Regions from separate parts of the Mesorhizobium sp. AD1-1 genome, predicted to be linked through region 1. Evidence: predicted binding sites of a transcription regulator. Region 1 holds the regulator's gene; each other region holds the start of a gene.
What was found. Region 1 encodes PhoB, which activates phosphate uptake and scavenging genes when phosphate is short. Its sites were predicted from a motif close to TGTCATNNANCTGTCAT; they were not measured.
Positions count from the first base shown of each region.

Region 1 (4,951 bases):
CAACATCCTCGCCGCCGCCAATCTCGACTCCGCTTTCAAGGGCCAGATCGACCTCAGTGTCGAGGAAGCGCGACGCAAGGTCTCGGACCAGCAGATCACCTGGATGAACAAGCTCAAGGCCGAGGGCGCGATGGCCGAGCACTTCAACAGCGGTCTGTTCACCTACGGCGCCTCCAGCCGCCCGGAAACCTCGGGCATGGGCGTGGCGATCATCGGCTCGTTTTATATGATGGTGATCGTGCTGCTGCTCGCGCTGCCGATCGGCGTCGCCGCCTCCATCTATCTGGAGGAGTTCGCCAAGAAGAACCGTTTCACCGACCTTATCGAGGTCAACATCAACAATCTGGCCGCAGTGCCGTCAATCGTCTTCGGCTTGCTCGGCCTCGCGGTGTTTATCAATTTCCTGGGCATGCCGCGCTCCGCCGCTTTCGTCGGTGGCCTGGTGCTGACGCTGATGACGCTGCCGACGATCATCATCGCGACGCGCGCCGCGCTTGCCGCGGTGCCGCCGTCGATCCGCTCGGCAGCTCTCGGCCTTGGCGCCTCCAAGATGCAGATGGTGTTCCAGCACATCCTGCCGCTTGCCGCGCCCGGCATCCTCACCGGCACCATCATCGGTCTTGCACGCGCGCTCGGCGAAACTGCGCCTCTGCTGTTGATCGGCATGGTCGCCTTCGTCGCCGATCCACCGACGACGCCTTTCGATCCGGCCACCGCGCTGCCGGTGCAGATCTATATGTGGGCGAACGAGGCCGAACGCGCCTTCGTCGAGCGCATGTCCGGCGCCATCATCATCCTGCTCGTCTTCCTCATGGCCATGAACATCACCGCGATCGTGCTTCGGCGTCGGTTCGAGCGGCGCTGGTAGAAAAAAGGCATTTTGGTATGAACATCATGACCGAACAGTCCCTTGAAAACGCAGTGGGCGACAAGATGAAGTCGAACGAAGTGATCAAAATGCGCGGCGACAAGGTCGGCGTGTTCTACGGCGAGAAGCAGGCGCTGTTCGACGTCGATCTCGACGTCCGCCTGAACCAGGTGACGGCGCTGATCGGCCCCTCCGGCTGCGGCAAGTCCACCTTCCTGCGCTGCCTCAATCGCATGAACGACACCATCGATTCAGCACGGGTAACCGGCAAGATAACGCTCGACGAAGAGGACATCTACGACAAGAACATCGATGTCGTCGAACTCAGGGCGCGCGTCGGCATGGTGTTCCAGAAACCCAATCCGTTCCCAAAGTCGATCTACGAGAACGTCGCCTATGGGCCGCGCATCCACGGATTGGCCAAGCGCAAGGCCGACATGGATCAGATCGTCGAGTCCAGCCTGAAGAAGGCGGCGATCTGGAACGAGGTCAAGGACCGTTTGCAGGAACCTGGCACGGGTCTTTCCGGTGGCCAGCAGCAGCGCCTGTGCATTGCACGCGCCATCGCCGTGTCGCCCGAGGTGATCCTGATGGACGAACCGTGTTCGGCGCTCGACCCGATCGCCACCGCTCGCGTCGAGGAACTTATCGACGAACTGCGTCAGAACTATACGATCGTCATCGTCACCCATTCGATGCAGCAGGCAGCGCGCGTGTCGCAGCGCACCGCGATGTTCCATCTTGGCTATCTGGTCGAGGAGGGCGCCACCGACAAGATGTTCACCACCCCCGACGACAAACGCACCCAGGACTACATCACCGGCCGGTTCGGCTGATCTCTGGCATATGAGGGACGAAGATCATGGGTGAACATACCGTCGCATCTTTCGATGAGGATCTGGAGCAGATCAGCCAGCTGATCCGCGACATGGGCGATCTCGCCCGCTCGATGGTCGGTGGCTCGACCAGGGCTTTGCTCAATTCGGACAATGCGCTGGCGCAGCGGGTGGTTTCCGACGACGCCATCATGGATGCACGCCAGCGCGAGCTGGACGATCGTGCCATCACGCTGATCGCCAAGCGCCAGCCAATGGCCAACGATCTGCGTGCGGTAGTCGGTTCGATCCGCATGGCCGGCGACCTCGAGCGCATCGGCGACCTTGCCAAGAACATCGCCAAGCGCGTCGGCACTGTCGGGCTGAGCGTCACGCCGCACGACCTTTCGCATTCGATCGACGCGATGGCGCAGCTGGTGCTGATCCAGGTGCAGGGGGTCGTCGACGAGTATGCCGCCGCTGACGCGGCAGCGCTTGCCACGCTCCGAAACAATGATGAACGCATCGACGTCAAATACACATCGGTGTTCCGCGAACTTCTGACCTACATGATGGAAGATCCGCGCAACATCACGGCGTGCACGCACCTGTTGTTTTGCGCCAAGAACCTCGAGCGGATCGGCGACCACGTGACCAACATCGCCGAAAATGCCTATTATGTTTTGACCGGCACGCAGTTGCCAGCCAACCGTCCGAAGCAGGACGAGACGGCAATGTCCGCGCCAGCGGCATGACAGGGGTGACCAGCCGATGATCGCGCCACGCATCATGGTGGTGGAGGATGAGGAGCCGCTAGGCGTGCTGCTCCGCTACAATCTCGAATCCGAAGGTTACCAGGTCGAGGTGGTGACGCGCGGCGACGAGGCCGAAATCCGGCTGCAGGAGAACGTTCCAGACCTTCTGGTGCTCGACTGGATGGTGCCTGCGGTTTCCGGTATCGAACTCTGCCGCCGGCTAAGGATGCGTCCCGAGACCGAGCGGCTGCCGATCATCATGCTGACCGCGCGAGGCGAGGAAAGCGACCGCGTGCGCGGCCTCTCGACCGGTGCCGACGACTATCTGGTCAAGCCTTTCTCGACGCCGGAGTTCATGGCCAGGGTCAAGGCGCTGCTGCGCCGGGCCAAGCCGGAAGTGCTGTCCAGCGTGCTCAAGGTCGGCGATATCGTGCTCGATCGCGAATCGCACCGTGTCTATCGCAAGAAGAGCGAGATCCGGCTCGGGCCGACGGAATTCCGCCTGCTTGAATTCATGATGCGCCATCCAGGCCGCGTGTTCTCGCGCAGCCAACTGCTCGACAATGTCTGGGGCGAGACGATCTACATCGACGAACGCACGGTCGATGTGCATGTCGGCCGGCTGCGCAAGGCGGTCAACAACGGCCGTATGCCCGATGTCATCCGCACCATCCGTGGGGCGGGTTACGCCATTCGCGAGGACTGAACTCCCTCGTTTGAACTCACGCCACGTTCTTGCCGCCGAGACCGGATCTCGCCTGCACGCCCGGCGCAAAAATCTCCTGATCGACGAAGATCAGCGCCCGCATGGCGCAGCCTTCGCGGATCAGCGGCAGTTCGTTCGGCTCGGTGTCGAAGGAAATCGACTTGGAATGCTGGCCGCCGGCGGTCTGGGCAATCGCTTGCCGCAATGCCGGCTCGATCAGGTCGAAGGCGGCGGCGCTGACGCCGACCATGGCGACCGGCGCCGGATCGATCAGCGCAAACAGGCTGCCGAGGCCGTAGCCGAGCGCTTCGCCGGCCTTGCGATAGGCTTCCCGTTCGGGCCCGTCCCTTTCGCGGGCGGCAGCAGCCAGGGCGCGCATGTCGGCGTCGCTGACATCGGCGACGGGCTCTGCATCCTCGCCCATCTGCCGCGCGTTGCGCCAGATGGCATAATTGCCGGCATAGGCTTCGACGCAGCCGCGCCGTCCGCAGCGACACAGCGCCCCGTTCGGCCGATGAATCATGTGGCCGAATTCGCCGCCCGAGGAATGGGTGCCGGTGAACAATTCGCCCTTCAGCACCAGCCCCATGCCGATGCCGTGCGACAAAAGGATAGCGATGAAATCGTCGCGGTAACGATCGGGGTCGCGCCAGCGCAGCGCCACCGCCATCATGTTGCAATCGTTCTCCATAATGGCTGGGATGCCGAACTCCTCTTCGAATATGTCGGCGAAGGCGATGTCGGTGTGCGGCGTGATCGGCGACCACAGCATGGCGCGGGCACGGGTGTCGGTGATGCCCTGGACGGCCAGCGCGATACGAGCGATGCTGCGCACGTCCAGGTCGGGATCTTCCAGGCGGCGCCGCACGATTGCCGTGCACTCACCGATCAGCGAGTCGCGCGACATCGTCAGCGTGTCGAGCCGACGCTGTTCCTCGGATATTACCTGGCCGGCATAGTCGATGACGGCGACCGAGAGGAAGTTCAGCGACAGCACCACGGTCATTACCGCGGCCGCTTCCGGATTGAGGCTGAGGCCGACCTGCGGACGGCCGCGTTTGAGCGAGCCGGCCTCGCTCGGCTTGCTTTCGGTCAGGATGCCTTCGACGATCAGGTCGGATGAGATCGCCGAGATCGTCGAATGGCTGAGGCTTGTGGTTGCGGCGATCTCGGTGCGCGACGGCTGTCCGGCGCGGCGCACCGCCGCGATCACCATCGCGCGGTTGCGGCGGCGCAAATCGTCGTGGCGGATTCCGACCGACATGCTCTTTCATATCCTCCCGGTCGCCGCGGTTCTTCCTGCCCTGGAACGCTGTCGGTGACGCGGTCAAATACTGGCAGAAGCCGCGCGCCGTGTCATTTATTTATTCCGAGGCTCGAAAAAAATTCGAAACGACATCAAAATCCATCAGAATCGATGTTGACAGCGTTCGGGCGTTGGCCCAGTATTTTTTCGAGGCTCGAAAAAATAGGGCCTCTGTGCCGGCCCTCGGGCCAGTTTGGTCGCGCCATACGCGGCGCAGGGAGGATAATATGAAAAGATTCACAGCCGCCATCCTGGCGGGTGCCGCCATGTCGCTGACGCTCGCGTCTGTCGCGCAGGCGAAGGACAAGGTCGTCGGCGTTTCGTGGTCCAATTTCCAGGAGGAACGCTGGAAGACCGACGAGGCCGCCATGAAGACGGCGATCGAGGCCGCCGGCGACAAGTACATCTCCGCCGATGCGCAGTCCAATCCCGGCAAGCAGCTTACCGACGTCGAAAGCCTGATCTCGCAGGGCGCCAATTCCCTGATCATCCTGGCGCAGG
Region 1 covers NZ_JAIUGP010000005.1:71,744-76,694, forward strand. The annotation lists gene pstA (phosphate ABC transporter permease PstA) at 1-868, shown strand, start outside; gene pstB (phosphate ABC transporter ATP-binding protein PstB) at 886-1,704, shown strand; gene phoU (phosphate signaling complex protein PhoU) at 1,731-2,438, shown strand; gene phoB (phosphate regulon transcriptional regulator PhoB) at 2,455-3,144, shown strand; gene LB519_RS11955 (ROK family protein) at 3,161-4,408, opposite strand; gene xylF (D-xylose ABC transporter substrate-binding protein) at 4,678-4,951, shown strand, end outside.

Region 2 (4,951 bases), on a different contig from region 1:
ATCGCGGATCGCCGGATCGATCTCCTTCTGCCGCGCCCAATCGGGCGTGGCCTCGCCAGCCGGCGTCAGCAGCAAATTGCGGTCGACGACACGGTAGTGTTCGCTCATCTCGCCCAGGAAGCCGGTGTAGTAGGGATGGCTGATGCCGGCCGTCTTCAGGATATGATAAGGCAGGAAGGCCGGGCTGACGGCGCCCATGTGCTCAGCCGGCCCGGTGCGGTTCGACCAGATGACCAGCGGCGTCTCATGATGCTCGAGGGCAGCCTCGGGCGACGCTTCCTTGCGCGGCGCGACATTGTCCTTCAGGAAGCCGGTTTCGACATAAACCGGCCCGAGCGGCGGCAGATGGTCGCCGAAGAAGGCGATTACGGTTGGGCGGGAGCGTGTCTTTGCCCATTCGACGAGGCGTTCGAGACCGCGATCGGCATCGGCTGAGCCTTCGGCGTAGCTGAGCAGCGATTCGCGCGCCCACTGGCTGATCGGCGCCTGCACCCTGTGCGTGGGACTGTAATAGCGGTTCGGTTCGTAGGGACCGTGGTTTTGCAGGCTGACCGCAAAGAAGAACACCGGCTCTTCGCTGGCGTCGGCCTCGCTGATGATCTCGTCGGTCATCGCGGCATCCGATGCCAGTGGCCCGCGCTTTTGCATTGGCGGCAGCGTCTCTTCCGACTTGAAATCGTTGAAGCCGAAATCGGCGTAGACCGCGCCACGGTTCCAGAACCAGTTGGTGCCCGGATGGATGGCGCGCGCCCGATAACCCTGGCTCTTGAGGAAGGTTGCCAGCGACGGCGTCGGCGTGCGCACATATTGCTGGTAGGGGATGCTGCCGGCCGGCAGGAACGCGTTGGAGAAGCCGGTCAGCGCCTCGAACTCGATATTGGCGGTCATGCCGCCGAACTCCGGCGAGAACATCGAGCCGGAGCGCAGCGCCCGCACATTGGGGATCGGATCGGGCGTGATGGTGACGCCGGGCAGCTTGGTCGGGTCCCAGAAGGACTCGCTCATGACGATGATGATGTCAGGCTTCTCGGCCGGCACCGAGGCGGTCACATCGGGCCTGGCGATCGCCGCGATCGCCTTGTCGGAATAGCCCGGCGGCGCAGAGACATGCGCCATCGGCACATTGAGCGCAAAGGCCAGCGCAAAACCGTTGGAGGCATAGTTTTCCTTCTGGTCCCACATGATCGGGATGATCTGCAACCGGTCCCTGGTCCAGGAGAAGGTGGCATAGTCCATGATCGAAACGAAGAAGGCGAGCAGCGGCACTGCCAGCGTCAGCCGCGCAAGGCGTCCCTTGCGGCTGAGTGCGGGAACCTTGCGGCGCCACATCCGCCAGCCATAGACGAGCAGCGACAGGCCGGCGACGATGCCGACGACCATGGCGAGCGCGGTCATCGGCCGGTCGCGCACCAAAAGCGGCAACAGCGCGAAGATCTGGCGGGCATAGAGGAAATCGGTCGGATAGAGCGGATCGCCGAGATAATGCGACTTCTGGTGGCCGACGAAGGCAAGCGATAGCGTCAGCGGCGCGACGATCATCAGGCTCTGATGGCTGCGGCCCAGCACCGCATCGAGGCCGATCAGGATCAGCGCGAACACGACGATGGTGGTCCAGCCCGGCTTGAGCGGCTGCAGGAAGAAGGAGACCGTGCCGGCAAAGTCGCCGCGCACGATCAGTTCGATGGCAAACACCAGGACGGCGGCGATCGCCAGGCTGATCAGCCCATAGCGCACGACCGGCCATCTCCTGCCCGGCAGATAGCCGGTGGAGGGGTCGTCTTCCAGGAACTGTGGCGCGGCCTTGCCGGCGCGTTTGTAACTCTTTGCCACTTTAACTTCCCCACCCAGCGACAAGCACGTCACTCGATTGTCATGGAATTGTCACGCAAAGCTAGCGCCTGTGGCCAAAATAAGAAGAGCCAGCAAACGAATCGTGAGCGGTTTTCATCAGGAGTGATCGCCAAAAAGCCTTTCGGAACAGGCACTCGGCGGATGAAGCTGCCGTCGAGCAGGGTCGAACCGGGCTTGACTTGGCGGCCTGCCTTGCGTCACAGGCAAGAAAAACTCGTCTATCAGGCAAGCAAAACCAGCCCTTGGGAGCCCGCGCATGGCCGTTGCATTCACCTTTCCTGGACAAGGCAGCCAGGCAGTCGGCATGGGCAAGGATCTCGCCGAGGCTTTTCCCGAGGCGCGCAGAATTTTCCAGGAAGTCGACGACGCGCTCGGCGAAAACCTGTCGAAGCTGATCTGGGAAGGGCCGGAAGAGACGTTGATGCTGACCGCCAACGCGCAGCCGGCGCTGATGGCGGTGTCGCTGGCCGCGATCCGGGCGCTGGAATCGCGCGGCTTCTCGCTGAAAGGCAAGATCGCCTATGTCGCCGGTCATTCGCTGGGCGAATATTCGGCGCTCGCGGCTGCTGGCTTCGTTTCGGTTGCCGATGCCGCCAGGCTGCTGCGCATCCGCGGCAATGCCATGCAGGCGGCGGTGCCGGCCGGCGAGGGCGCCATGGCGGCGATCATCGGATTGGAACAGGCCGATGTCGAAGCCGCTTGCGCGGAAGCCGCCAAAGGCTCCGTCTGCCAGATCGCCAACGACAATGGCGGCGGCCAACTGGTCATTTCCGGCGCCAGGGCCGCGGTCGAACTGGCGGCGAAACTGTGCACTGAGAAAGGCGCCAAGCGCGCACTGATGCTGCAGGTGTCCGCGCCCTTCCATTCGGCGCTGATGGCGCCGGCCGCGAACGTCATGCGCGACGCACTCGCCGGTGTGACAAAGAATGCGCCGGTCGTTCCCGTCCTCTCCAATGTCACGGTCAGCCCGACCAGCGATCCGGACGAGATCGCCCGCCGCCTGGTCGAGCAGATAACCGGCCGCGTACGTTGGCGCGAGACCGTGGAGTGGTTCGGCGCAAATGGCGTCACCACGCTTTACGAGATTGGCGCCGGCAAGGTGCTTTCGGGATTGGCGCGGCGCATCAACCGCGACATCGCCACTGCGTCGGTCGGCTCGGCGGCTGAGGTCGAGGCAACGCTAGCAGCGCTTGCATAAAGCCCCATTTGATCCCATTCCCTGCAAAAGGGGTGTTCTCTTCTCAATCAGGAGACAAAAATGTTCGAATTGACTGGCCGCAAGGCGCTCGTCACCGGCGCATCGGGAGGCATCGGCGAGGCGATCGCCCGGATGCTGCATGCGCAAGGCGCGATCGTCGGCCTGCATGGCACCCGCATCGAGAAATTGGACGCGCTGGCTAGCGAGCTTGGCGACCGGGTCAAGCTGTTCCCGGCCAATTTGTCCAACCGTGACGAGGTCAAGGCGCTCGGCCAGAAAGCCGAGGCCGATCTCGAAGGCGTCGACATCCTGGTCAACAACGCCGGCATCACCAAGGACGGGCTGTTCGTGCGCATGTCGGATGCCGATTGGGACAGCGTGATCGAGGTCAATCTGACCGCCGTTTTCCGGCTCACCCGCGAACTCACCCATCCGATGATGCGCCGCCGCCATGGCCGCATCATCAACATCACCTCGGTGGTCGGCGTGACCGGCAACCCCGGCCAGACCAATTACTGCGCCTCCAAGGCCGGCATGATCGGCTTCTCCAAGTCGCTGGCGCAGGAGATCGCCACCCGCAACATCACTGTTAACTGCGTTGCACCAGGCTTCATCGAATCGGCAATGACCGACAAGCTCAACGACAAGCAGAAAGAGGCGATCATGGCGGCGATCCCGACGCGGCGCATGGGCACCAGCGTCGAAGTCGCGTCCGCCGTCGCTTATCTCGCCTCCAACGAAGCCGCCTACGTCACCGGCCAGACCATCCACGTAAATGGCGGCATGGCTATGATTTGAACGAGGTTCTGCAGCAACGCCGGCGGGTTGTGTAAAGAGACCATTTCGGCTTGGACCTCAGCTATTTTTCGTGTAATGCGGCCCGCAACCCGGCGGTTCGGGCAAAAATCGGTCCGTAGTCGTTGCGTTTCCGGCAGGACCATCTTTCAGCTTGATTAGCGGCATTCTGCCCGCTAACGAAGACAGACAAACAAAAGACGAGGATGCCCAAATGAGTGACACCGCAGAGCGCGTCAAGAAGATCGTCATCGAGCACCTTGGCGTCGATGCCGACAAAGTGACGGAGCAGGCGAGCTTCATCGATGATCTGGGCGCCGACAGCCTCGACACGGTCGAACTCGTCATGGCGTTCGAAGAAGAATTCGGCGTCGAGATCCCCGACGACGCGGCCGAGACCATCCTGACCGTCGGCGATGCCGTGAAGTACATCGACAAGGCTTCGGCCTGACGCTTTCTGCAGTCATCACCGGGGAGGACCTGCGATGAGGCGTGTCGTCGTCACGGGCCTTGGCTTGCTGTCGCCGTTCGGCATGGGCTTCGAGCACAGCTGGAAGGAGCTTCTGACCGGCCGCAGCGCTGCCAAGCGCATCACCGAGTTCGAGGTGGAGGATCTTGCTTGCAAGATCGCCCACGTCATTCCGCGTGGTGACGGCAGCAATGCCACCTTCAATCCCGAGGCCGTGCTCGAGCCGAAGGAATTGCGCAAGATCGGCGACTTCATCCTGTACGGGATTGCTGCCGCCGACGAGGCGCTGAAGGATTCCGGCTGGGAACCCAGGACGCATGAAGAGCAATGCGCCACCGGCGTCCTGATCGGCTCCGGCATCGGCGGCATCGAGGGCATCGCCGAGAACGCGATGATCCTCAAGGAACGCGGCCCGCGCCGCATCAGCCCCTTCTTCATCCCGGGCCAGATCATCAATCTCGTCTCCGGGCAGGTTTCGATCCGGCACGGGCTGAAAGGCCCGAACCATGCCGTCGTCACGGCCTGTTCGACCGGCGCGCACGCCATTGGCGATGCTGCCCGGCTGATCATGTGGGGCGATGCCGACGTGATGGTCGCCGGTGGCGCCGAAGCGCCGGTGACGCGGCTGTCGATCGCCG
Region 2 covers NZ_JAIUGP010000020.1:64,779-69,729, reverse strand. The annotation lists gene LB519_RS28350 (LTA synthase family protein) at 1-1,854, opposite strand, end outside; gene fabD (ACP S-malonyltransferase) at 2,108-3,049, shown strand; gene fabG (3-oxoacyl-[acyl-carrier-protein] reductase) at 3,110-3,847, shown strand; gene LB519_RS28335 (acyl carrier protein) at 4,059-4,295, shown strand; gene fabF (beta-ketoacyl-ACP synthase II) at 4,330-4,951, shown strand, end outside.
Region 2: LB519_RS28350 (LTA synthase family protein) is a predicted target of PhoB. The motif match lies at 1,869-1,885, and genes of this name have one in related genera.

Region 3 (4,951 bases), 270 kb from region 1:
CGTCGTAGCTGATCCACTGGGTCAGGAACAGCGGCAGGCGCTCCCAGTGCGATTCCCGCATGACCTGCGGCAGGTTGAAGAACCACAATGCGTACAGCAGGTAGAGAAAGATGCCGCCAAGCAGCATCAGCGGCCCGAAGCGCTTGTGGAACGGCCGCTGGAATACCTGCGGGAAGCGCTCTTCGATCGACTGGATCTGATCGGCGGTCATGGTGGCCATGGTCAAGCGCTCATCACGAAAGCCTGCTCGCCGACCAGCTTGCGGCGCAGCCAGGCGGAGAACTGGTCGACGATGAAGATCGTCGTGAACAGGAGCAGCACGAGGGCTATCGTCTTGGCGCCGAAGCCGCGCGAGATCGACAGCTTCAACTCCTCGCCGATACCGCCGCCGCCGACCGCGCCCATGATGGTGGAAATGCGGACATTTATCTCAACACGCAGCAGCGTGTAGGACATGAAGTTGGGCAGCACCTGCGGCAGGCCGGCGAAGCGAACCCGCTCGAACCAGTTGGCGCCGACGGCCCTCAGGCCTTCCTCGGCGCGCATGTCGATGTTCTCGTTGATCTCGTAGAACAGCTTGCCCAGCGCGCCGATCGAGTGCAGGCCGATGGCGATGATGGCGGCGATCGGGCCGATCGAGACGATGGCGGCGAACAGGCCGGCGATGACGATCTCGGGAAAGGCGCGCAGCAGTTCCATGAGGCGCTTGACGATCAGCCGCAGCACCGGATGCGGCGTCAAATTGCGCGCCGCGATGAAGGAGAACGGCACGGCGAAGACGAAGCCGATGAAGGTCGAGACCAGGGCCACGTTGAGCGTGGTCAGCATCAGCTCGAAATATTCGGGGATGTAGAAGCTGCCCCAGACATAGGCGCGGCCAAGCGGAAAATTGAATTCCTGGGTACCGGTGTCACGCGGGGAAGTGATGTCGAACATCGCCCGCCAGACATCGTTCCAGTCCTTGGGGACGAGCCAGCTCAGGAAATCCAGCAAATGCGGCAACCGGTCGAAGAAATGCCCGGCATTGGCCTCGTCGGCGAACCACATGGTGCTGCCGAGCGCGGTGATGAGCAGGCCGACACCGATGGCGGTGTAGAGCCGGCGCAAGGACGTCTGGCGACGCCAGGCGTCGGCCATCTGATGAGTGGCGCCGGAAGGGGCTGTCACGGAAAGGGTCATGATCGGACATGCAAGAAGGGCGGCGTTTTCTCGACGCCGCCCTTCCTGATTTCGCCGTTAGCCGCCGATGGCTGCCTTACGGGCTTCGACGATGACGTTGTAGAAGTCCGCCTTAACCGGGACGTAGCCGGTAAAATCGCCGCCCTCGACGCCTTCGAAGCAAGCCTTGTCCTTCTTCGGCAACTGCGTGAAGAAGTCGGCGAGCTTGGCCGTCATTTCACTGCCGAGCGCGGTGCGCACGACCAGCGGGCCGTTCGGGATCAGGCCCGAGCGCCAGACCTCGACGAAGTCGTTGGGGTCGACGGCGCCCTTTGCGACTTCCTTGTGGAAGGTGCCCGAGGTGTAGCCGTCCTTGAAGTCGCCGATGCCGGAAGAATCGTCCACCGCCACGTCGACCTTGCCGTCACGCACGGCCAGGACGTTGTTCTCGTGACCGCCGTTGAACTGGGTCGAGGCGAAGAAGGTTTCGTTCGAAGCGCCGGTGTCCTTCGGGATCTGGGTCAGCGGGATCAGGTAGCCGGAGGTCGAATCCGGATCGGCGTAGCCGAGCTTCTTACCCTTGGCCGACTTGATGTCGGTAATGCCGGAGGATTTCAGCGCCAGGCCGATCGAATAATAGCCGGTGGCGCCGTCGGTCTGCTGGGTGGTGAGGATCGGGGTGACCGCCTTCGGGTCCTTGAGAGCGACGCTGGCGTAGCCGGAAGCGCCGAGCTCGGCGAAGTCGAGCGTGCCGCCGAGCAGGCCCTGGATGACGCCGTCATAGTCGGCGGCGGGGAACAACGAAACCTTTTCGAAGCCGAATTCGGCCTTCAGATGGTCGGCGAGGCACTGATAGTTGCGCAGCCGGTCGGTTTCGTTTTCGCCGCCGAGAATGCCGACGCGAAATTCCTTCATGTCGGCGGCATGGGCCATGCTGGTCGCCATGGCGAGCACCGAAACGGCGCCAAAGACCATCTTCCTGAACATTGGATATCTCTCCTGTAGGTTCCGGCCCCGCGCCGGCAGCGTTATCGATTTTGACAGGTGCCCTTGACGTGGGCTGGCGATCCCAACCGCTCTCAATATCCCGGGAATGCGGGCTCGAGCGGTCCGGCGGATGCGGCGATCTTTCGGCTGAAGGCAACGCTGGTCGAGGTGATGGCCTCGGAGATTTCCTGGCCATTGCTGTCGGCGCCGTAGACGAGGCGCACCGCCTCGCGGTTGAGCTCTTCCGGCGGGCCGTCGAAGACGACCTTGCCGGCAGCCATGCCGATGATGCGGTTGCAGTAGGTGCGGGCGGTGTCCAGCGTGTGCAGATTGGTGACGACGGTGATGCCTTCGCGCAAATTGATGTCCTGCAGCGAATCCATCACCACCTTGGCGTTGAGCGGGTCGAGCGAGGCGATCGGCTCGTCGGCGAGGATCACTCTGGGCTGCTGCATCATGGCACGAGCGATGGCGACGCGCTGCTGCTGGCCGCCCGACAAGGTGCCGGCGGGCTGCAGCGCGGTGCGGACGATGTCGAGCCGCTCGAGTGCCGCGACCGCCTCGGCGCATTCGGCGCGCGAGAACATGCCGAACAGGTTGGTGATGGTCGAGCGGTGGTTCAGCTTGCCGAGCAGCACATTGGTCAGCACGTCGAGGCGCGGCACCAGGTTGAACTGCTGGAAGATCATGGCGCAGTCACGCTGCCAGCGCCGCAGCGGCGAACCGCTCAGCTTCGAGACCTCGGCGCCGTCAAAAAAAATCGACCCCTGGCTGGGATCGATGAGACGGTTGATCATGCGAAGGAGGGTTGATTTGCCGGCGCCCGAACGGCCGATGACGCCAACCATCTGACCCTGCGGGATCGCGATGTTGATGTCGCTGACGGCAGTGTTCTTGCCAAATCGTCGGGTGACACCGCGGATTTCGAGCGTGGCGGAATTTGCTGGCATGGCGGCAGGTTCCAGTCCGGACCATTGATCGTCAGGCATTCGCCTAGCGCAGCCACATGAACCTGCCGTGTCGCGTTGATGTCAGTTTTGTTACGCTCCACAGGCCGGAGTCTGCGGCCGGCCCAGGATCAGCAGTCGAAGGTGATGTGGAATGCAGGCCTGGCGAGCTGGCGCCGGTGGCCAGACGGCACCACTTGATGCGCATATACTCGCCCGTCGCGCGCCGGCGATGGCGAGGCCGTCCTTCAGGCGTTCCAGACAAGGGCCGTCATGGCGTCGATGCCGGTGTCGAGAGGCACGTCATGCGGATAGCAGGGGCGGGGGCGGTTTGCCCCCGCTGCCCAGCGTCAGTGACAGCCCGTTCCTGGCGTCGCTATCCGCCATATTTCTCCAAGAACGCCTCGGCCTCGAGCTCCCGGAAGTCATCCAACGCGGCCCGCAGCCTTGCATGGTCCCAGTCCCACCAGGCCAGCGCCTGGTAGCGTTCGGCCGTGCGGCGATCGAAGCGCTCGCGGATCGGCTTTGCCGGCACGCCGGCGACGATCGTATAGGGCGCGACATCTTTCGAGACGACAGCGCCGGCGCCGACCGCGGCGCCATCGCCGATGGTGACGCCGGGCAGGATGGTCGAGCCGTGACCGAGCCAGGTGTCGTGGCCGATGGTGACCCGCTTGGCGCGGCGCTGGGCGAAGAATTCGCTCTCGTGCTCGGCATCGTCCCAGTAGTCCGAGGCGCGATAGGTGAAGTGATGCAGCGTCGGCCGCCAGGTCGGGTGGTTGGTGGCGTTGATGCGCACGCTGGCCGCGATGTTGGCGAACTTGCCGATCGTCGCGCACCAGACGGCGCAGTCCTGCATCATGTAGGAATAGTCGCCGAGTTCGCTTTCCGAGACCCGGCTGCGGTCGGCGATCTCGGTCCAACGGCCGAGCGTCGAGTTCTGCACCTCCGCCGTCGGATGGATCAACGGCGTCTCGGATAATTTCCTGGTCATGCGGCGATTTTTCCGGGCGCGAAAGCGGTGACGTCGATGATGCGGTCGGCAACCGCCTCGCGCACATCGTGGTCATGGAAGATGCCGAGCAGGGCGACACCTGCAGCCTTCTTGGCGGCGATGAGTTCGATCACGACATCGCGGTTCCTGGCATCGAGCGAGGCTGTCGGCTCGTCGAGCAACAGGATCGGATGCTCGGTGATGAAGCCGCGCGCGATGTTGACGCGCTGCTGCTCGCCGCCGGAGAAGGTCGCAGGCGGCAAGGCCCAGAGTTTCTCCGGCAGGTTGAGCTGCGCCAGCAAGGCGCGCGCCTTGCCGCGGGCAATCTCGCGATCCTCGCCGCGCTCAACCAGCGGTTCGGCGACGACGTCGAGCGCCGAGACGCGCGGCACGGTGCGCAGGAACTGGCTGACATAGCCGATCGTTTGCCGGCGTATGGCCAGCACGGTGCGCGGGCTGGCGGTGGCGAGGTCGATCAGCCCATCATCATGCGTGACGATGATCTGGCCTTCGTCGACGGCGTAGTTGCCGTAGAGCATCTTCAGGATCGAGCTCTTGCCGGCACCGGAAGGACCGCCGAGCACGGTGCATTCGCCAGCCCTCATCGAGAACGAGACACCGGCGACAACAGGCAGTTTGATGCCGTCGCGCAGGTGCATGGTGAAACTCTTGGCGACGTCGGAGACAACGAGGGGGGTTGCCATCAGAAGGGCCTCCAATTGTCGTTCGTTTGCGGGCCAACGCCTCCCTCTGCCTTGCCAGGCATCTCCCCCTCAAGGGGGGAGATCGGCAGCTTTCTCGTTGCGCTTGTTCTGCAACGTTGGAGAGTGGCGAAACCGAGGACGATAGCCAATCTCCCCCCTTG
Region 3 covers NZ_JAIUGP010000005.1:338,832-343,782, forward strand. The annotation lists gene phnE (phosphonate ABC transporter, permease protein PhnE) at 1-220, opposite strand, end outside; gene phnE (phosphonate ABC transporter, permease protein PhnE) at 223-1,179, opposite strand; gene phnD (phosphonate ABC transporter substrate-binding protein) at 1,237-2,145, opposite strand; gene phnC (phosphonate ABC transporter ATP-binding protein) at 2,238-3,095, opposite strand; gene LB519_RS13250 (DapH/DapD/GlmU-related protein) at 3,469-4,086, opposite strand; gene phnL (phosphonate C-P lyase system protein PhnL) at 4,083-4,790, opposite strand.
Region 3: phnC (phosphonate ABC transporter ATP-binding protein) is a predicted target of PhoB. The motif match lies at 3,174-3,190, and genes of this name have one in related genera.

Region 4 (4,951 bases), on a different contig from region 1:
ATATTTCGATGAGCGAGGGACACTCGACCTATACGCCCAAAACCGGTCTCGGACGCTGGTTCGACGCCCGCATGCCGCTGCCGCGGCTGGTCTATGACAGCTTCGTTGCCTATCCGGTGCCGCGCAACCTCAACTATGCATGGACCTTTGGCGGCATCCTGTCGATCATGCTGGTGGCGCAGATCCTGACCGGCATCGTGCTGGCCATGCATTACACGGCCGACACCAATCTGGCCTTCGGCTCGGTCGAGAAGATCATGCGCGACGTGAATTCGGGCTGGCTGCTGCGCTACATGCATTCGAACGGCGCCTCGTTTTTCTTCGTCGCCGTCTACATCCACATCTTCCGTGGCCTCTATTACGGCTCCTACAAGGCGCCGCGCGAACTGCTGTGGATCCTCGGCTGCATCATCTATCTCCTGATGATGGCGACCGGCTTCATGGGCTACGTGCTGCCGTGGGGCCAGATGAGCTTCTGGGGCGCCACCGTCATCACCGGCTTCTTCAGCGCCATTCCGCTGGTCGGCGACTGGATCCAGCAGCTGCTGCTCGGCGGCTTTGCCGTCGACAACCCGACGCTGAACCGTTTCTTTGCGCTGCACTATCTGTTGCCGTTCATGATCGCCGGCGTTGTCGTGCTGCACATCTGGGCGCTGCATGTCGTCGGCCAGTCGAACCCGACGGGCATCGAGGTCAAGTCGAAGACCGACACCGTGGCCTTCACCCCCTACGCGACCATCAAGGACGCGTTCGGCATGATCGTGTTCCTGTTCTTCTTCGCCTATTTCGTCTTCTACCTGCCGAACTATCTCGGTCATCCCGACAACTACATCGTCGCCAACCCGCTGAAGACGCCGGCCCACATCGTGCCCGAATGGTACTTCCTGCCGTTCTACGCGATCCTGCGCGCCATCACCTTCAATGTCGGGCCGATCAACTCCAAGCTCGGCGGCGTGCTATGCATGTTCGGCGCCATCGTCATGTTGTTCCTGGTGCCTTGGCTCGACACTTCGAAGGTGCGCTCGGCTGTTTACCGGCCCTGGTACAAGCTGTTCTTCTGGCTGTTCGTGGCCGATGCCATCCTGCTTGGCTGGCTGGGCTCGCAGCCGGCGGAAGGCAGCTATGTGTTCATGGCGCAGATGGCGACATTGTTCTACTTCGCCTTCTTCCTGATCGCGCTGCCGGTGCTCGGCCTGATTGAGACGCCGCGACGGCTGCCGAACTCGATCACCGAGGCGGTGCTTGAGAAGAACAAGGGCGGCAGCGGACATCCGGCGGGCGCTACGGCGGCTCCGGAAACCAAAGGCTGAGCGGGTAGAGAATCTAAGGGGATTTGGCATGAAAAAGATTCTCACCTCGCTGGCGCTGATCGGCCTTGTGGCCGTCGCCGCTGGGGCCGCGGGCACTCGGGCGATCGCCGCCGAAGAGGCACACAATGTGGCCAATCCGACGCATTTCCCGATCGACGAGCCGAAGGAAATGGACTGGAGTTTCACCGGCCCATTCGGCACCTATGACAAGGCGCAGCTGCAGCGCGGCCTCAAGGTCTACAAGGAAGTCTGCTCGGCCTGCCATTCGATGAACCTGGTGGCGTTCCGCACGCTGTCGGACCTCGGCTATTCCGATGCGCAGATCAAGACGCTGTCGGCCGAGTACACCATCCACGACGGTCCCAACGATGCCGGCGACATGTTCGACCGTCCCGGCAAGCCGTCCGACCACTTCCCGCCGCCCTTCGCCAATGAGGAAGCCGCCGCTGCCTCCAATGGCGGTGCTGCTCCGCCAGACATGTCCCTGCTGGCCAAGGCTCGCGGTGTCGAACGCGGTTTTCCGCAGTTCGTCTTCGATATCTTTACCCAGTACGACGCGGGCGGCCCCGATTATATCCACTCGCTGCTGACCGGCTACGACCAGACGCCGCCGGCCGGCATGGTCATCCCGGAAGGCACCCACTACAATCCGTACTTCATGTCCGGCGTGTCGCTGAAGATGCCCAAGCCGCTCTCCGACGGCCAGGTGACCTATGATGACGGTGCGCCGCAGACCATCGACCAGTATTCCCGCGACGTCTCCGCCTTTCTGGCCTGGGCGGCCGAGCCGCATATGGAAGACCGCAAGAAGACCGGTTTTCGCGTTCTGGTGTTCCTGCTTTTGTTCGGCGCGCTGGTCTATCTCACCAAGCGCAAGGTGTGGGAAGGCGTGGCGCATTAAGCCACACGATCAAGTGATCACGAAGGGCGCCGAGAGGCGCCCTTTTGCATTTCCAGAAGCCGGCCATGTCACATGGCCGTCACCGCATCCGGCGATCCTGTGCTGCTCTCATCAAAGGATCGCACCCATGAAAAGATACGCATCGCTCGCGGCAGGCCTGTTGCTGCTCATCGTCGGCTCGGCCGCGCAAGCGGAAGACGCCCAGCCTTTCGTCACCAACAAGGATGTCGACCTGACGATGATCCTGCCGCCGCCGCCGGCAAACGATTCGGCGCAGACCAAGGCCGAACTCGGCGAGGTGCTGATGCTGCAGGTGACACGCACGCCCGAGATGGTAGCCAGCGCCGTCGCCGATGCCGACGAGAATGTCTGGCGCTTCGCCAACGTCATGGGGCCGAAATTCAACAAGGAAACGCTGCCCAAATTCAGCGCCTTCTTCGACCGCGTCGTGGCCACCGAAGGCGCCGTCGTCGATCCGGCCAAGGATATCTGGAAGCGCCCGCGTCCGCACCAGCTCAGCGACCTCGTCAAGCCGGCGGTCAAGCTGTCGAGTTCGGGTTCCTGGCCGTCCGGCCACGCCACCGTCGGCACCATGATGGGCATCATCCTGTCCGATATGGTTCCGGAAAAGCGCGCCGAGATCATGGCGCGTGCGGCCGAATACGCCCACAACCGCGAGGTCGGCGGCATCCACTATGCGTCCGACGTCGAGATGGGCAGGATTTCCGGCAGCGTCATCGCCGCGGTCCTGCTCAACCGGGACGACTTCAAGGCCGAATATGAAGTGGCCAGGGCCGAGCTTCGTTCGGATCTCGGCATGTAATCTTCGTCAATCGGATCAGACCAGAAAGGGGCGCTTCGGCGTCCCTTTTTTGCTCATGGCCATGTCCGAAGGGCGGTTCGAAAAATAGTCCGTTGGCACGCCGACAACAGGTTGATATTCGATGCATCGAACGGTGGCGAGAAACTTGTCCCGCCATGGCCTTTGGAATTCGATGATGCGGCTCAGCGACTGTCACAACTTTTCCGATTTCCGCCGCATGGCGCAGCAGCGGCTGCCGGGACCGATCTTCAACTACATCGACGGCGCGGCGGACGACGAGGTCACCTATCGCCGCAACACCGAAAGCTTCGAGACCTGCGACCTCGTTCCCAACGTGCTGCGCGGGGTGAGCGAGGTCGACATGTCGGTGACGGTCATGGGCCAGAAGCTGGCGATGCCGTTCTATTGCTCGCCGACCGCCTTGCAGCGCCTGTTCCATCACCAGGGCGAGCGCGCGGTCGCCAAGGCCGCCGCCAAATACGGCACGATGTTCGGCGTGTCGTCGCTGGGCACTGTCAGCCTCGAGGAGGCGCGCAGCATCAGCAGCGGCCCGCAGGTCTACCAGTTCTATTTCCATCGGGATCGCGGTCTTAACCGGGCGATGATGCAGCGCGCAAAGGCGGTCGGCGTCGAGGTGATGATGCTGACCGTCGACAGCATCACCGGGGGAAACCGCGAGCGCGACAAACGAACCGGCTTTGCCATTCCCTTCAAGCTCAACCTTACCGGAATGGCGCAGTTCGCGCTCAAGCCGGCCTGGGCGATCAACTATTTCATCCATGAGGGCTTCAAGCTGCCGCAGCTCGACGAGCATGTCGACATGGGCGGCGGCACGATGTCGATCAGCCGTTACTTCACCGAGATGCTCGATCCGTCGATGACATGGGACGACGTCGCCGAGATGGTCAAGCTCTGGTCCGGTCCGTTCTGCCTCAAGGGCGTCATGTCGGTGGAGGATGCCAAACGCGCCGTCGACATCGGCTGCAGCGGCATCGTGCTGTCGAACCATGGCGGGCGGCAGTTGGATGGCTCACGGGCGGCGTTCGACCAGCTTGCCGAGATCGTCGATGCCGTTGGCGACAGGATCGACGTCATCATGGATGGCGGCGTGCAGCGCGGCACACACGTGCTGAAAGCGCTGTCGCTCGGCGCCAAGGCCGTCGGCGTCGGACGCTACTATCTGTTTCCGCTCGCGGCGGCCGGCCAGCCCGGCGTGGAACGGGCGCTCGAACAGATGCGGGTCGAGATCGAACGCGGCATGAAGCTGATGGGCTGCAGCTCGATCGAACAATTGTCGCGCAACAATCTCCGTTTCAGGTAATCTCGACCCATGAGATCCTCGCTCGAAGACACGCTGCTTGCCGCGATCCGCACCATTCCGGACTATCCCAAGCCCGGCATCCTGTTTCGCGACATCACCACGCTGCTTGGCAATGCGCGCGCCTTCCGCCGCGCCATCGACGAACTGGTGCATCCCTATGCCGGCCAGAAGATCGACAAGATCGCCGGCATCGAGGCGCGCGGCTTCATCCTTGGCGGCGCCGTCGCCCATCAGCTCTCGGCCGGTTTCGTGCCGATCCGCAAGAAGGGCAAGCTGCCCTACGAGACGGTGCGCGTCGCCTACAGCCTGGAATACGGGCTGGACGAAATGGAGATGCACAAGGACGGTGTTGCTCCGGGCGAGAAAGTGATCCTGGTCGACGATCTGATCGCCACCGGCGGCACGGCTGAAGCGGCGGTCAAGCTGCTGCGCCAGATAGGTGCCGACATCCTCGCCGCCTGTTTCGTCATCGACCTGCCGGACCTCGGCGGCCGTGCCAAGCTGGAGGCGCTTGGCGTGCCGGTGCGGACGCTGATCGGGTTCGAGGGGCATTGAGTGTTCTTCCCTTCTCCCACATGGGAGAAGGAAGAAGCGCC
Region 4 covers NZ_JAIUGP010000016.1:56,188-61,138, reverse strand. The annotation lists gene LB519_RS25430 (cytochrome b) at 9-1,310, shown strand; gene LB519_RS25425 (cytochrome c1) at 1,339-2,211, shown strand; gene LB519_RS25420 (acid phosphatase) at 2,339-3,034, shown strand; gene LB519_RS25415 (alpha-hydroxy acid oxidase) at 3,210-4,355, shown strand; gene LB519_RS25410 (adenine phosphoribosyltransferase) at 4,365-4,910, shown strand.
Region 4: LB519_RS25420 (acid phosphatase) is a predicted target of PhoB. The motif match lies at 2,278-2,294, and genes of this name have one in related genera.